One region of the Streptomyces sp. NPDC059875 genome, then DNA from elsewhere that is predicted to be linked to it. Evidence: riboswitches for the same ligand, from Rfam matches in the RefSeq annotation. Region 1 holds a riboswitch; the other holds the start of a gene.

Region 1 (8,750 bases):
TTCGGGTACGCGGCGGGGAGCGCGACGGGCTCCTGCTCCTGGCCGTCGTAGTTCGGCGAGAAGTCGACGGTGTCCTCGTCGATCGACTCCGTCATCATCAGCGCCGCGGCGGCCATCTTGGACTCGGTGTACCGCATGGCGGCCGGCGGGTCGTCGTTGCCCAGCGAACCGAAGTTCCCGTGGCCGTCGACGAGGGGGAGGCGCATGGAGAAGGGCTGGGCCATGCGCACCATCGCGTCGTAGATCGACGCGTCGCCGTGCGGGTGGAGCTTGCCCATGACCTCGCCGACGACGCGCGCGCACTTCACATAGCCGCGGTCGGGGCGCAGGCCCATCTCGTTCATCTGGTACACGATGCGGCGCTGCACCGGCTTCATGCCGTCGCGGGCATCCGGCAGCGCGCGGGAGTAGATCACCGAGTACGCGTACTCGAGGAAGGAGCCCTGCATCTCGTCGACGACGTCGATGTCGAGGATCCTCTCCTCGAACGCGTCGTCCGGCGGCGGTGTCTTCGTGCTGCGGCGGGCCATCGCGGCTGCGGCTCCTTCACCAACAAGGTTGATCTGACGCGGACCATTGTGGACCGTCCCACCGACAACGCCGACCGCGACCCGGGTACGGGCCGGTTGTCGGCCGTACGAGAGGCCCGCGCGACCCGGAAGAGGGACGCCGCGAACCAGCGGGAACTTCGCCAGGTGTCAGTGCGCTTGCATAGGGTGGCAGGACTTTTCCATATCGCGATCGAAGGGACGTACATGCCCATGGGTCACACGGCCACGGCAGAGGCCGGCTCCGGCGGCCTGACAGCGACCGAGCACCGGCTGGCCAACGGCCTGCGCGTGGTGCTCTCCGAGGACCACCTGACCCCGGTCGCCGCGGTCTGCCTCTGGTACGACGTCGGCTCGCGCCACGAGGTCGCGGGCCGCACCGGCCTCGCCCACCTCTTCGAGCACCTGATGTTCCAGGGCTCGAAGCAGGTCCACGGCAACGGTCACTTCGAGCTGGTGCAGGGCGCGGGCGGCTCGCTCAACGGCACGACGAGCTTCGAGCGCACCAATTACTTCGAGACCATGCCCACCCACCAGCTGGAGCTTGCGCTCTGGCTGGAGGCGGACCGCATGGGGTCCCTGCTCGCCGCCCTGGACGACGAGTCCATGGAGAACCAGCGGGACGTCGTCAAGAACGAGCGCCGCCAGCGGTACGACAACGTGCCCTACGGCACGGCCTTCGAGAAGCTCACCGCCCTCGCGTACCCGGAGGGCCACCCGTACCACCACACGCCGATCGGCTCCATGGCCGACCTGGACGCGGCCACCCTCGAGGACGCGCGGGCCTTCTTCCGTACGTACTACGCGCCGAACAACGCGGTGCTGTCGGTCGTCGGCGACATCGACCCCAAGCAGACCCTGGCCTGGATCGAGAAGTACTTCGGCTCCATCCCGTCCCACGACGGCAAGCTGCCGCCGCGCGACGGCACGCTGCCCGACACCATCGGGGAGCAGCTGCGCGAGGTCGTCGAGGAGGAGGTCCCGGCGCGCGCGCTGATGGCCGCCTACCGGCTCCCGCACGACGGCACGCGCGAGTGCGACGCCGCCGACCTCGCCCTGACGGTCCTGGGTGGTGGCGAGTCCTCGCGGCTCCACAACCGCCTGGTCCGCCGCGACCGCACCGCGGTGGCCGCCGGCTTCGGCCTGCTGCGGCTGGCCGGGGCGCCCTCGCTGGGCTGGCTGGACGTCAAGACGTCCGGCGGTGTCGAGGTGCCCGAGATCGAGGCCGCCGTCGACGAGGAGCTGGCCCGGTTCGCGGCCGAGGGCCCGACGCCCGAGGAGATGGAGCGCGCCCAGGCCCAGTTGGAGCGCGAGTGGCTGGACCGGCTCGGCACGGTCGCGGGCCGCGCCGACGAACTGTGCCGCTTCGCGGTCCTGTTCGGCGACCCGCAGCTCGCCCTGACCGCCGTGCACCGGGTCCTGGACGTCACCGCGGAGGAGGTGCAGGCGGTCGCCAAGGCCCGGCTGCGCCCGGACAACCGCGCGGTGCTCGTCTACGAGCCGATCGGTACCGAACAGAGCGACAGCGACGAGGAAGAGGGAGCGGACCAGTGACCGACGCTGCCGCGTCTTTGACGAGCATGACGTTCCACCCGCAGCCGGAGCCGGGCGCCGCCAAGCCCTGGGCCTTCCCGGCCCCGGACCGCGGAACGCTGGACAACGGCCTGACGGTGCTGCGCTGCCACCGCCCCGGCCAGCAGGTGGTGGCCGTCGAGATCTTCCTCGACGCCCCGCTGGACGCCGAGCCCGAGGGGCTGGACGGCGTGGCCACGATCATGGCCCGGGCCCTCTCCGAGGGCACGGACAAGCACTCCGCAGAGGAGTTCGCGGCCGAGCTGGAGCGCTGCGGCGCCACGCTCGACGCGCACGCCGACCACCCGGGCGTACGGGTCTCCCTGGAGGTCCCCGTCTCCCGGCTGCCCAAGGCGCTCGGCCTGCTCTCCGAGGCGCTGATCGCGCCGGCCTTCCTCGACACCGAGGTCGAGCGCCTGGTGCGCAACCGGCTCGACGAGATCCCGCACGAGACGGCCAACCCGGCCCGCCGGGCGGCCAAGCAGCTCTCCAAGGAGCTGTTCCCGGCCACTTCGCGCATGTCCCGGCCGCGCCAGGGCACCGAGGAGACGGTGGAGGCGATCGACGCCGCGGCCGTGCGCGCCTTCTTCGAGGCGTACGTCCGCCCCTCCACGGCCACCGCCGTGGTCGTCGGCGACCTGACCGACGTGGACCTGGACAAAGTCCTCGCCGAGACGCTGGGCGCGTGGACCGGGAGCAGCGCCGAGCCGCGCCCCGTCCCGCCGATCACGGCCGACGACACCGGCCGGGTGGTCATCGTGGACCGGCCGGGCGCCGTCCAGACCCAGCTGCTCATCGGGCGCGTCGGCGCCGACCGGCACGACCGCGTCTGGCCGGCGCAGGTGCTCGGCACGTACTGCCTCGGCGGCACCCTCACCTCCCGTCTGGACCGCGTCCTGCGGGAGGAGAAGGGCTACACGTACGGCGTGCGGGCCTTCGGCCAGGTGCTGCGCTCCGACGGCCGGGGCAACGGCGCCTCGATGCTCGCCATCAGCGGTTCGGTCGACACTCCCAACACCGGCCCGGCACTTGACGACCTGTGGAAGGTGCTGCGCACCCTCGCCGCGGAGGGTCTGACGGACGCCGAGCGCGATGTGGCCGTGCAGAACCTGGTGGGCGTGGCGCCGCTGAAGTACGAGACCGCCGCGTCGGTCGCCGGGACGCTCGCCGACCAGGTCGAGCAGCACCTTCCGGACGATTTCCAGGCGCAGTTGTACGCGAGGCTGGCCGAGACCGGCACGGTGGAGGCGACGGCGGCCGTCGTCAACGCGTTCCCGGTGGACCGTCTGGTCACCGTGCTCGTCGGTGACGCGGCGCATATCGAGGAGCCGGTGCGCGCCCTCGGGATCGGCGAAGTGACCGTCGTCACCGGCTGATTGAGCTGGCGGCGCCGCGACAGGGCGCGACTTCGAGGACCCCGACGTCACGGTACGTCGGGGTCCTCCTCTTTGTCCGGATTGCGGGAGAGGGTTGGCGTATGCCCTGTGGCATGTCTTACAAACGGGCGTGTCTGTTTGGTGATTGAAAGATGGTCCGCTTAGCGTCGGTCCGGCTGTTCGCCAGTTGCACCCGCCGCACCCGCGGCATCGGACAGTCATCGCCGAGTCCCCGTCAGGCGCGAGCCTGGGGAGCCGGGGACCCACACGAAGTCCCTGGGGTGAATCGGACGCCTTCGCATCCGTGCGGAGGGGCCCGTAGGAGACCTTCCTGCTCCGAACCCGTCAGCTAACCCGGTAGGCGAGAAGGAAGGAAAGGATCAGCCACTACATGGCGTTCACCCGTGCCACCGGGAAGCATCGTGGTCCGAGCCGTCTGGCGCGCCGCAGCGCGGGCATCGCCGGCGTCGCGACGCTCGCCACCACCGGCGTCATCGGAACCCTCGCCTCCCCGGCGCTCGCCGCCGAACCGGACGCCCCCTCCCTCGAGGACACCGGCCTGACGCAGATCGTCGCCGCCGACTCCCTCGCGGACACGATCGACGCCCAGGCCGCCGCGCAGGAGCGCGAGGCCGCCGAGGCCCTGGAGCGGGCCAAGGCCGAGGCCCGTGCGAAGGCCGAGGCGAAGCGCAAGGCCGAGGCCCGCGCCAAGGAGGTCCGCGAGGCCAAGGAGCGCGCCGCCCGTGAGGCCGAGCGCAAGCGACTGAACTCCTTCCAGCTCCCCGTGGCCGGCTCGTACGTGACCACCGGCTACAAGACCGGCGGTTCGCTCTGGTCCTCCGGCAGCCACTCCGGCGTCGACTTCCACGCCGCCTCCGGCAGCCGGGTCGTCTCCGTGGGCTCCGGCACCGTCGTCGAGGCCGGCTGGGGCGGCGCGTACGGCAACAACATCGTCATCCGGATGAACGACGGCACGTACACCCAGTACGGTCACCTGTCGGCCATCAGTGTCTCGGTCGGCCAGTCCGTCACCCCGGGCCAGCAGATAGGCCTCTCCGGTTCGACCGGCAACTCGACCGGCCCGCACCTCCACTTCGAGGCGCGCACCACCGCCGAGTACGGCTCCGACATCAACCCGGTCGCGTACCTGCGCGCCCGCGGCGTGAACGTCTGACCGCGGTCCCCCGGCACGTCAGAAAAGCCCCGGCTCGTACTGAGCCGGGGCTTTTCGCTGTCCAAAAGATATCCATGGTTCCCGGGGAGCCATCGGAAATGCCGCCCCGCTGCAATAGAGTCGCCGACGAGCCCGGTTTCGCGCGGATTAAGGCGGAGGTCGAACATGCGCATTCCCGCGCACTCGGTATGCACGGCGATCCGGGACGACATCGTCTCCGGCGTCTTCGCCTGCGGCAGTCGGCTGACCGAGGAGCAGTTGGCCCGCCGCTACGGGGTCTCCCGCGTCCCGGTCCGCGAGGCGCTGCGCACCCTGGAGTCCGAGGGCTTCGTGATCAGCCGCCGCCACGCGGGCGCCCATGTGGCCGAGCCCACCGACCAGGAGGCGGCGGACCTGCTCGACGTACGGGCGCTGCTGGAGCCGCTCGGTGCCGCGCGTGCCGCCCAGCGCCGCACCGAGGCCCATCTCAAGGTGCTGCGTGGCCTGGTCAGGCTGGGGCAGGAACGGGCCAGGCGTGGCCAGGGCGAGGATCTGCGCTCGCTCGGCGGCTGGTTCCACGAGACGCTGGCGCAGGCCTCCGGCAGCCCGGCGCTCACGGCGCTGCTCACCCAGCTGCGGCACAAGATCGCCTGGATGTACGCCGTCGAGCCGGCCGCCCAGCCCGTCGAGGAGTGGGCCGAGCACGGGGCGATCGTGGACGCGCTGGCGCGCGGTGACGCCGAGCGGGCCCGCACCCTGACCGCGCTGCACGCGGAGCGCTCGCTGGGCCGGCACCGGTTGAAGCGCCCCGAGCGCGGGCGTGTGAGGGCTTCGCAACACGTCGTAAACACGGCGAGCGTCCGCAATTAACACGCGGGCCGTATACAAAGAATAGGAATTGGTTGGGCGTCCTTCGTGCTGCCCTGAATTCCACGGAAATCGACGGGACGGCCGGCGGGGGTAAACAATGGAGCCGCACCCGCCGTCATTTCGGCGTGTGCGGCTCCATCGGAATTCGGTCAGACGGTCTCGGGAAGCTCCTCGAGCCCCTCGGCAACCAGCTTCGCCAGACGGTCCAGAGCGGCCTCGGCGCCGTCGGCGTCCGAAGCGAGCACGATCTCCTCGCCGCCCTGCGCGCCCAGGCCGAGCACCGCGAGCATCGACGCGGCGTTCACCGGGTTGCCATCGGCCTTGGCGATCGTCACGGGGACGCCGGAGGCCGTGGCGGCACGGACGAAGATGGAGGCGGGGCGGGCGTGCAGGCCCTCGGCCCAGCCGACGTTGACGCGGCGCTCAGCCATGGTGTTGCCCTTCAAGTCTCAAGCGGTTGTCTAGACCAGTCTCTCACGGGTCGCGGGGTGCTCGTGGTCGGCCTTCGGCCCTGCGGCAGGGCCGATCGGTCCTCCCTACCTTGCATGGCGCACATGCGCCGCGCGACCGGTGCCCGTGTCGGACCCCGGCCGTAGTCTTGCCCCATGCAGAGCGCGTCGGAACAGCCGGAACGACCGGAACCACCGGAGCGGCCGGAACACGCCTACCCCGACCACTGGGAAGCGGACGTGGTCCTCCGCGACGGCGGCACCGCGCGCATCAGGCCGATCACCGTCGACGACGCCGACCGGCTGGTCAGCTTCTACGAGCAGGTCTCGGACGAGTCGAAGTACTACCGCTTCTTCGCGCCCTACCCACGGCTCTCCGCCAAGGACGTGCACCGCTTCACCCATCACGACTTCGTCGACAGGGTGGGGCTCGCGGCGACCGTCGGCGGGGAGTTCATCGCCACGGTGCGGTACGACCGCATCAACGCCCAGGGGCTGCCCGCGTCCGCGCCCGCGGACGAGGCCGAGGTCGCCTTCCTCGTCCAGGACGCGCACCAGGGTCGGGGAGTGGCCTCCGCGCTGCTTGAACACATCGCGGCGGTGGCGCGGGAGCGGGACATCAGGCGCTTCGCGGCGGAGGTGCTGCCCGCCAACTCCAAGATGATCAAGGTCTTCACGGACGCCGGGTACACCCAGAAGCGCAGCTTCGAGGACGGCTCCGTGCGGCTGCACCTCGATCTGGAGCCCACCGACCGCTCCCTCGCCGTGCAGCGCGCGCGGGAACAGCGGGCCGAGGCGCGCTCGGTGCAGCGCCTCCTCGCGCCCGGCTCGGTCGCCGTCATCGGGGTCGGACGCGCGCCGGGCGGGGTCGGCCGGACGGTCCTGCGTAACCTGCTGGGCTCCGGGTACACCGGGCGTGCCTACGCCGTGAACCGCGCCTTCGGGGAGGGGCCCGCCACACTCGACGGGGTACCGGCCTTCCGCTCCGTCGGGGACATCGGCGAACCGGTCGACCTGGCGATCGTGGCGGTGCCCGCCGAGCGCGTGCCGGAGGCGGTCGCCGACTGCGGCGAGCACGGGGTGCAGGGCCTGGTCGTGCTCTCGGCGGGGTACGCGGAGAGCGGGCCGGAAGGGCGGGACCGGCAGCGCGAACTGGTGCGGCAGGCCCGCTCGTACGGGATGCGGATCATCGGCCCGAACGCCTTCGGGATCATCAACACCTCGGCCGACGTCCGGCTGAACGCCTCGCTCGCGCCGCAGATGCCGGCCGCCGGGCGGATCGGACTCTTCACCCAGTCCGGCGCGATCGGCATCGCGCTGCTCGCCGGACTGCACCGGCGGGGCGCCGGCCTCTCCTCCTTCATCTCCGCGGGCAACCGCGCGGACGTCTCGGGCAACGACTTCCTCCAGCACTGGTACGACGACCCGGCGACCGACGTCGTCCTGCTGTACCTGGAGTCGATCGGGAACCCCCGGAAGTTCACCCGGCTGGCCCGGCGGACGGCGGCGGTCAAGCCGGTGGTGGTGGTCAAGGGCGCCCGGCACAGCGGGAGCGCGCCCCCGGGCCACCGGGTACCGGTCACGCGGATTCCGCACGCCACCGTCTCCGCGCTGCTCCGGCAGGCCGGGGTCATCCGCGTCGACACGGTCACCGAACTCGTGGACGCGGGCCTGCTCCTGGCGGGCCAGCCGCTGCCGGGCGGGCCCCGGGTGGCGATCCTCGGCAACTCCGAGTCGCTCGGCCTGCTGACGTACGACGCCTGTCTGACGGAAGGGCTGCGCCCGCTGCGGCCGATCGACCTGACGACGGGTGCGAGCCCGGCGGACTTCCGTGATGCGCTGACGGCGGCGCTCGGGGACGACGCCTGCGACGCGGTCGTGGTGACGGCGATCCCCTGGGTCGGCGAGAACGGCGCCGTCGAGTCCGGCGACGGCGAGGTCCTCGCGGCCGCCCTGCGCGACGCGGTCGCCTCGGCCCCGGCCCCGGCGAAGCCCGTGGTCGTCGTCCACGTCGAAATGGGCGGCCTGGCGGAAGCCCTCTCTGCGGCGACGAGCACGAGACCGACGGCGCGGCGGGCCGCGGGCGCGGGGGTGGGTGCGGCCTCAGGCGCCGCCGGCGCCGCCGGGGACGTCGTGAACAGGGCGGCGGGCACCGTCGGCCCGGCGCCGCGCTCCGGTTCCCGCGTGCCTGGCCCGCCGCAGACGCATCCAGGGGCTGTCCCGCCCGCCGGACCGGCGTCGGACGGCACGACGGGCGGCACGACGGCCGGCCCGGCGCCGCGCGGCCCCGGCGGGTCCGTGGCCGGCGGCACGACCGCCGGCGCCGCACCAGGCCGTCCCGGCGGTTCCCTCGCCGGTGGCGCGGCCGGTGACGACACCTCCGCCGGTGGTCCCGGTCACGGCGGTGCCCCCGGTGGCGAGGGCGCGCCGTTCCCCGGCGGCATTCCCGCCTACCCCGCCGCCGAGCGGGCCGTGCGGGCGTTGGCCGAGGCCGCGCGGTACGGGGAGTGGCGGCGGCAGGCCGCCGAGCCGGGGCGGGTTCCGGAGTACGAGGACATCGACGAGGGCGGGGCCGCCGCGCAGATCGAGCGGGTGCTCGGGGACGGGACGCCGAAGGAGTCGGAGAGCGCCGCCCGGGGCGTCACCCTCGACGTCGACGCGGCGAGCGAGCTCCTCGGGCGGTACGGGATCGCCGTGCTGCCCACCCTGCCCGCGCCCACCCCCGACGCCGCGGTCCTGGCCGCCGCCCGCCTCGGCTACCCGGTCGCCCTGAAGACGACCG
Region 2 (6,460 bases), on a different contig from region 1:
CGGCTCGCTCAGCGCCATGTCCGCGATCTACGACACGATGCAGGTCGTCACCTGTGATGTGGAGACCACCTGCCTCGGTCAGGCGGCCTCGACCGCCGCCGTGCTGCTCGCGGCCGGCGCGCCCGGGAAACGGCTCGCGCTGCCCGGCGCCCGGGTCGTGCTCCAGCAGCCCACGATGGACGAGCCGTTGCAGGGGCAGCCCAGCGATCTCGACATCCAGGCACGGGAATTGCTCCGGCTGCGCGCGATGGTGGCCGGGATGCTGGTCACCCACACCGGACAGAGCCGCGAGCGGATCGACGCCGACATCGACCGCATCACCGTGCTCGACGCACCGGGCGCCACCGCGTACGGCCTGGTGGATCACGTGATCCAGAACCGCGGGGCGTCCGGTGGCGCCGGGGCGAGGTGAGCCGGGGATGGTGCCCGAGCTGCCGCCGCTGCCCGCCCTGACACGCGCCGAGGGCGAGTTCGTCGACGCCTATCTCGAAGTCGTCGACCTCCTCGGTCGCATCAATCCATCCAGGACATCGCATACTTATGGGGCACTCAGAGCGGCTCAGGCCCTGGTGGGACGGGCGACCGCCCTGCGCGACGCGCTGACGGCGATGCATGTACGCGGCGAGAGCGAGGTGCACGCGGAGACATTGGCCCGCGCGCTGCGGGTGTTGGACGGGGGGCGCCGCACGGAGCGGGTCACCGTCCCCGAACCACCGGCGAGTTGACAGTTCGGCGTGTCGTGTCGAGGTCCACTTGGGGCATCGCGGCCACGGAAATCCTCCCCCGTTCGGCGTAGTCGACGAATCGACTTATGTGCGGGGTGAGTTGCGCAACAGGTGTACACATCTGGCGGAATCGGGCGTTCCACCCCTGGTACGGAGCTCATCAGCCAAACCTCCGAAGATCACGAAACCTGTCTGTCCACCCGAATGGATCAGTCGTGAGGAGCCTCACATATCGCCGTTTCAACTCGGTTTTCGACCAAGTTCGGGTCAAGATCCCTGACGACGACAAGCCCCCGCCACCGCGGCGGGGCGGTCCGGGCGGACGCCGAGTCCTGCCGCTGTCCCGGATGTCTGGTCGACAGGAGTGGATCGGCAGGAGTGGAGGACCCGAGCAGTACGGGACGGCCGGCCAGTGGGGCCGTTCCTCGGGGTGAAGCCGCAGCCGCGGCCGGGCAACTTCGCCAGTCCGAACCCGACAGGTCATCCTTCACAGGCGGCTGACGAAGGGTTGCGCATGACTGCGCAGATTCATGTCCCGTCCCTGCTGTCCCGGGCCGGAGCCGTCTCGGCTCTCACCCTCGCCGCCGTCGGCGGCACGATGCTGGCGCCGGGCGCCGCGTCGGAGGCCCAGGCCGCGACCACGTACGCCGGCAAGGCGCTCGGTATCGCGGCCTCGAAGAAGGGATCGCCCTACAAGTACGGAGCGTCCGGACCCACTCGGTTCGACTGCTCGGGGCTCACGCTCTACTCGTACAAGAAGGCGGGCAAGTCGCTGCCACGTACCGCGCAGCAGCAGTACAACAAGACCCGGCACATCTCCGCCTCCAGCAGGAAGCAGGGGGACCTGGTCTTCTTCCACTCGGGTGGAAGGGTCTACCACGTGGGCATCTACGCCGGGAACAACAAGATCTGGCACTCGCCCAAGACGGGTTCCTGGGTGAAGCTCGACAAGATCTGGTCGTCCAAGGTCTATTACGGACGGGTCTGATGACCGCCCGACCGGCCGGCCTGCTGAGCAGCTGAGCAGCTGAGCAGCTGACCAGCTGACGAGTGCCGTCACGGGGGGGTGCGGTGGCGCCGCCGCACCCTCACGCAGCGGCCTCAATTCCCCGCGAGGGGCGCCGAGAGCAGGGTCAGCCCGAGGGCGGCGAGCGCGCCGCCCGTCACCCCCTGCACGGTCCTGGCCGTCCGCGGACGCCGCAGCCAGTGACCGAGCCGGTCCACCAGGACCGCCACCAGCGGGAACCACAGCAGGGCCAGCAGCACCACGATCGACGCCAGGAGCAGCGTGCGCGGCACGACCGCGACGCCGTCCGGCACGAACTGCGGCAGCAGACTCAGAAACAGCACCGGTGCCTTCGGGTTGAGCACATTGGCCAGGAATCCCTGGCGCAGGGCCCGCCCGACGGCCCGCTCGCCCGCGGTGTCCACGGGCGTGCCGGCGGTCGTCCGCAGCGCGCCGCGCAGCGCCTGCACGCCGAGGTACAGCACGTACGCGCCGCCGGCGATCTGCAGGACGCGGTAGAGCACCGGCACGGCGATCAGTACGGCCGCGAGCCCCGCCACCGCGAGGGCGGTGTGCACCAGGAGCCCGCCCGCCACGCCGACGGCGCTGGCCACCCCGGCCCGCCGCGAGGCGAGCGCGCTCCGTACGACGACCGTGAAGTCCGCGCCCGGCATGGCCACCATGCCCGCCGCGACCCCGATGAAGGCGATCAGCTGTCCGTCCATGACCCCAGCGTGCCCGCCTCGAGCCTTTAGTGTGTAGATGCAATCTTCTGGGTCTGCCCAAAGGAATCCTTAATGCAGGATCTCGTGCGGCTCGCGGCACTGGTGGCGGTCGCCGAGGACGGCTCGATCACCCGGGCCGCCGCCCGGCTCGGCTACACCCCGCCCGCGCTCTCGCAGCAGCTCGCCAAACTCGAACGGGAGGCGGGTGCCGCGCTGCTCGTCCGGCATCACCGCGGCGCACGGCTGACGCCCGCGGGTGAGCTGCTCGCCGCCCGGGCCCGCCGGGTCCTGGACGAGATGGAGCGGGCGCGTCATGAACTGGCGCAGCTCAGCGGGCTCTCCGGCGGGCAGCTCCGGGTCGGCACCTTCACGACCGTGGGCATCCATCTGCTGCCACCGGTCCTGAGCGCGTTCCGCCGGGCCCATCCGGACGTGGAGCTGACGGTCGCCGAGTACGAGCCGCCCGGCGGGGTGGTCGCCGTGGCCGAGGGCGAGGTCGATCTGGCGCTCACCCACACCTACGAGCCCGCGGAGCCCGCCCCGCTGCCGCCGGGGGTCGTGCTCGAACCCCTGCTGGTCGAGGAGTTGGTCCTGGTCACGGCCCCGGGCCATGTCCTGGCGGGAGGTTCGGGCCGGCTGCCGATCGCGGAGCTGGCCGGCCAGCCATTGATCAGCAGCGCACCGGACCATCCGCCGAGGCGGGGTGTGGAGGGTGCGCTCGCCCGGGCCGGCGCGACCCCCTCGGTCGTCTGCCGGACGCCGGGCTACGCGCTGGTGTGCGCGCTGGTCAGCGCGGGTCTCGGGGTGGCCGTCGTGCCGGAGATGGTGGCCACGATGGCGTCGTCGCCGCTGGGCGTACGGGCGTTGGAACCGACGTCGTTCCACCGGACGATCTCGGTGGCGCACCGCGGCGAGGAGTCGGGCCCGGCGGCGCGGTCGCTGCGGGCACTGCTGCGGGGCGGGTTCGGCAGGGCCTAGGGCCTGTGAGTCGCCCAGAGCCATCGCTCACAGGGCGTGATGATATGCTACGCAACGTGACAATGGAGCCCGAGGGCATCCCTCGACACCGCACGAACGCGCCCAATCACGTCTATTACTTCGACATCGGGACCGGCACCTGGCAGGGAAAAGCCACCTTCCGCGTCACCTCTTGGCGTCGTCTCATGCGCAGCCGCATCGGGTTGACGAACAAGCTGCTCGCGACCGCCATGCACATCGTCGAGCGGCTCACCGGTGCGCCTCGGCAGGAGTCGACGATCGTGGCGAAGCCGAACGAGGGCGAGTTCGGTCAGGCCGACAATGTGCTCAGGATCTCCAAGTTCGGCGTGACCCTGTACCTCTTGGACGAGCAGTACGTACTGGAGAGCAACGGAACTGGAGTCACTGTGCGCGCAAAGGAGCGGCTCGGCCCTGTGCCGGGCCTGCTCACGCGGGCCTTCACCTACTCTGCGGAAATTCGCGACGAAGGGATGGCCGCGACCTACCGCATGCCGTTGCTCGGAACCCCTTGGATCGCGAACTATCAGGTCGCAACCGACCGCCAGAGCCTCCTCGCGGAATTGGTGTGCGACTGGGGCACGGCGACCGAGGACACCCGCCGAGTCGGCGCGCCGGCTTAGCGGGCGGCAGGAACATACTCCCGATGACCGCCGAGTCCATGCTCCCCGCCGAAAAGGTCACCCTGGTCGCCGGACTGCTTGCCGACCGGGTCAGGCAGTACGACACCACGCAGGATCACCGGGCCGCGTTCGCCTACACCTACTACCGCCTCACGACGACGCTCGCCACAGGCTTGGATACAGGCACCCCCGTGTTCAACGACCCGCCGTGGGTCGCCGAGCTGTGCGAGACGCTCGCATCGGCCTACTTCAGCGCGATGGACAGCATCGACGAATGGCTGGCAGGACGAGCCAGTGGCTCCGTAGGCGAAGTTCAGCCCAGTGATCTGCCGGACTCCATCCCTCAACCATGGCGAGATGTCTTCGCCGCTTCGAGTTTCCGGCACTCCTACATGCTGGAAGACGTGCTCTTTTCCATGATGGCGCACATGTCATACGACTTGCCGGAAGCATTGCGGCGCATGGCGACGTCCACGGACGACCGCAGCCACATCGCGGACTTCCACCGCATGAACGACATGCTGGCGTCCTGTATCGACGGGGTCCAGGACGACCTTTCGTCCAGGTACATTCGTGGGCTCAGCTCTTTGGACAGGCTGTTCACCCGTAGTGACGAACTGTTGACCAACTACGGGATCCGGGTAGCGCGGGGCTTGGCCTGGTTCAACTGCGACAGACTCTTGGACCCGGATTCGACCGAGGAAGCGTCGCGGTCGATCGGCAGGAGCACCGCCGCGCTCATCTCCGAAATCCGCTCCCCCGGCGACTGGAAGCTGCGCGCCGGCTTGTGGATCCTGCGCAGGTTGATTCCCGACCGCCGGCGCTGGCCCGCAGCGAGTACGCCCATCGCGTAGAAGGCCGAAGCCTGTAGGGACCGGGCCCGCTGCCAAGCCGACCGGCGTCGTCAACCCATGGGCCCTGGGGCCCCCTCGGTGTGGCTCTTCTTGACCTTGACGCAGCGGCAGGGTTTCTACTGAGAGCCATGCAGATCCCGAGCGATCGCCGCGCACGTCGGGGCGATCCCCAGAGAGAGGACACCGAGATGGACACCACCGTCGAGAAGCAGCGGGCCCTCCTGCGCTCCGCCTACGAGAAGCTGGCGAGCGGCGATCTCGACGCGTGTGTCGAGATGATGACGGAAGACTTCATCGCCAACCTCCCCGGGGCACCCGAGCCGCTGCGCGGTCGGGAGATCTGGCGGCTGGGGGCTCAGTCCATGGTGGACGGATTCCCTGACCTGCAGATCCATGTCGAGGACATGTTCGGTGTCGACGACAAGGTGGCGGTGCGGGTCCACTTCCGCGGGACGCATCGTGGCACCTTCCAGGGCGTCGTGGCGACGGACCGGCCGGTCAGCTTCCGAAGCATCGAGATCTACCGCTTCGAGGGCGACAAGATCGCCGAGGAGTGGGTCGCTCCGGACATGATGAGTCTCATGCGGCAGATCGACGGCGCGACAGTCGCCTAGTTCGGGGAGGCCGTCCAGGGGAGGTTGATCCAGACCGTCTTGCCGCCCTCGTCGGTCGGGGTGACCGAGAGTCGGCCGCCCGCCTCCGCCGTCAGGAAGCGGATGATGACCATCCCCCGGCCGTTGTCCTGCTGCACCGCCGCCGGAAGCCGCTTGGGCCAGCGGGGGTGGCTGTCGGTGACGCCGATGTGCAGCTGCTCCTCGCGCTCCAGGCGGACGTCGACGGTGAAGGTGGGTGACTGGCCGAGGGTGTGCTGGACGGCGTTGGTGGCGAGCTCCGAGACGATCAGCCGGACCGTGTCGGCGGTGTCGTCGGCCTCCGCGAGCCCCCAGCCGGTCAGGACGTCGGCGACATATCTCCGGGCGGCGGACACCGAGGCGGGATCGCTCGGCAGAGTGACGGTTGCTTCCTGGTGGTCTGCCATGGCGACGCTGTCCCTTTCCCACCGGGCCCGGCCCGGATTGCACTTCGCGTCAGACTGCCACCGAACACGCCGCCCTGTGTGGCGATCCACCAAGATATGTGCATATTTGTCGCTCGAAGCGGTGAACTCTGCTACGAGAGACCGTATTTGAGCCGCGCACACGGCATGGCCTCGACGGGCCGGGGTCGTGCGCGCCGCGTTCAGTGCCCCGGTGGCGCGGTGCGCACGATCGTCTCCACCGCCCGGTCGATCTGCGCGTCCGTCAGGTCCGCGCGGGCGGTGAGCCGCAGCCGCGAGATGCCGTCCGGGACGGACGGGGGCCGGAAGCAGCCCACGGCGAGCCCCTGCTCGCGGCAGTCGGCCGCCCATCCCAGCGCGGCCTCGGGTGAGGGGGCGCGCACCGAGACGACGGCCGCGTCAGGGCGTGCGGCGGTCAGTCCGGCATCGGTGAGCATCCGGTGCAGTGTGGAGGCGACGGTACGGGCACCCTCG

The links. Region 1 has a riboswitch for cyclic di-AMP ahead of ACFV9D_RS20110 (M23 family metallopeptidase). Riboswitches for the same ligand answer to the same signal wherever they lie in the genome.
Region 2: another riboswitch for cyclic di-AMP. It lies ahead of ACFV9D_RS04360 (C40 family peptidase); the one in region 1 lies ahead of ACFV9D_RS20110 (M23 family metallopeptidase).

The regions. Positions count from the first base shown of each region.
Region 1 covers NZ_JBHWJZ010000015.1:121,624-130,373, reverse strand. Annotated here, with positions in the region: gene ACFV9D_RS20125 (DNA topoisomerase (ATP-hydrolyzing) subunit A) at 1-530, opposite strand, end outside; gene ACFV9D_RS20120 (M16 family metallopeptidase) at 756-2,102, shown strand; gene ACFV9D_RS20115 (M16 family metallopeptidase) at 2,129-3,496, shown strand; cyclic di-AMP (ydaO/yuaA leader) riboswitch at 3,709-3,875, shown strand; gene ACFV9D_RS20110 (M23 family metallopeptidase) at 3,888-4,670, shown strand; gene ACFV9D_RS20105 (GntR family transcriptional regulator) at 4,836-5,519, shown strand; gene ACFV9D_RS20100 (HPr family phosphocarrier protein) at 5,669-5,950, opposite strand; gene ACFV9D_RS20095 (GNAT family N-acetyltransferase) at 6,125-8,750, shown strand, end outside.
Region 2 covers NZ_JBHWJZ010000003.1:75,877-82,336, reverse strand. Annotated here, with positions in the region: gene ACFV9D_RS04370 (ATP-dependent Clp protease proteolytic subunit) at 1-412, shown strand, start outside; gene ACFV9D_RS04365 (hypothetical protein) at 420-725, shown strand; cyclic di-AMP (ydaO/yuaA leader) riboswitch at 1,039-1,236, shown strand; gene ACFV9D_RS04360 (C40 family peptidase) at 1,240-1,713, shown strand; gene ACFV9D_RS04355 (LysE family translocator) at 1,827-2,456, opposite strand; gene ACFV9D_RS04350 (LysR family transcriptional regulator) at 2,529-3,434, shown strand; gene ACFV9D_RS04345 (hypothetical protein) at 3,491-4,075, shown strand; gene ACFV9D_RS04340 (DUF5995 family protein) at 4,099-4,929, shown strand; gene ACFV9D_RS04335 (ester cyclase) at 5,118-5,543, shown strand; gene ACFV9D_RS04330 (ATP-binding protein) at 5,540-5,968, opposite strand; gene ACFV9D_RS04325 (8-amino-7-oxononanoate synthase) at 6,169-6,460, opposite strand, start outside.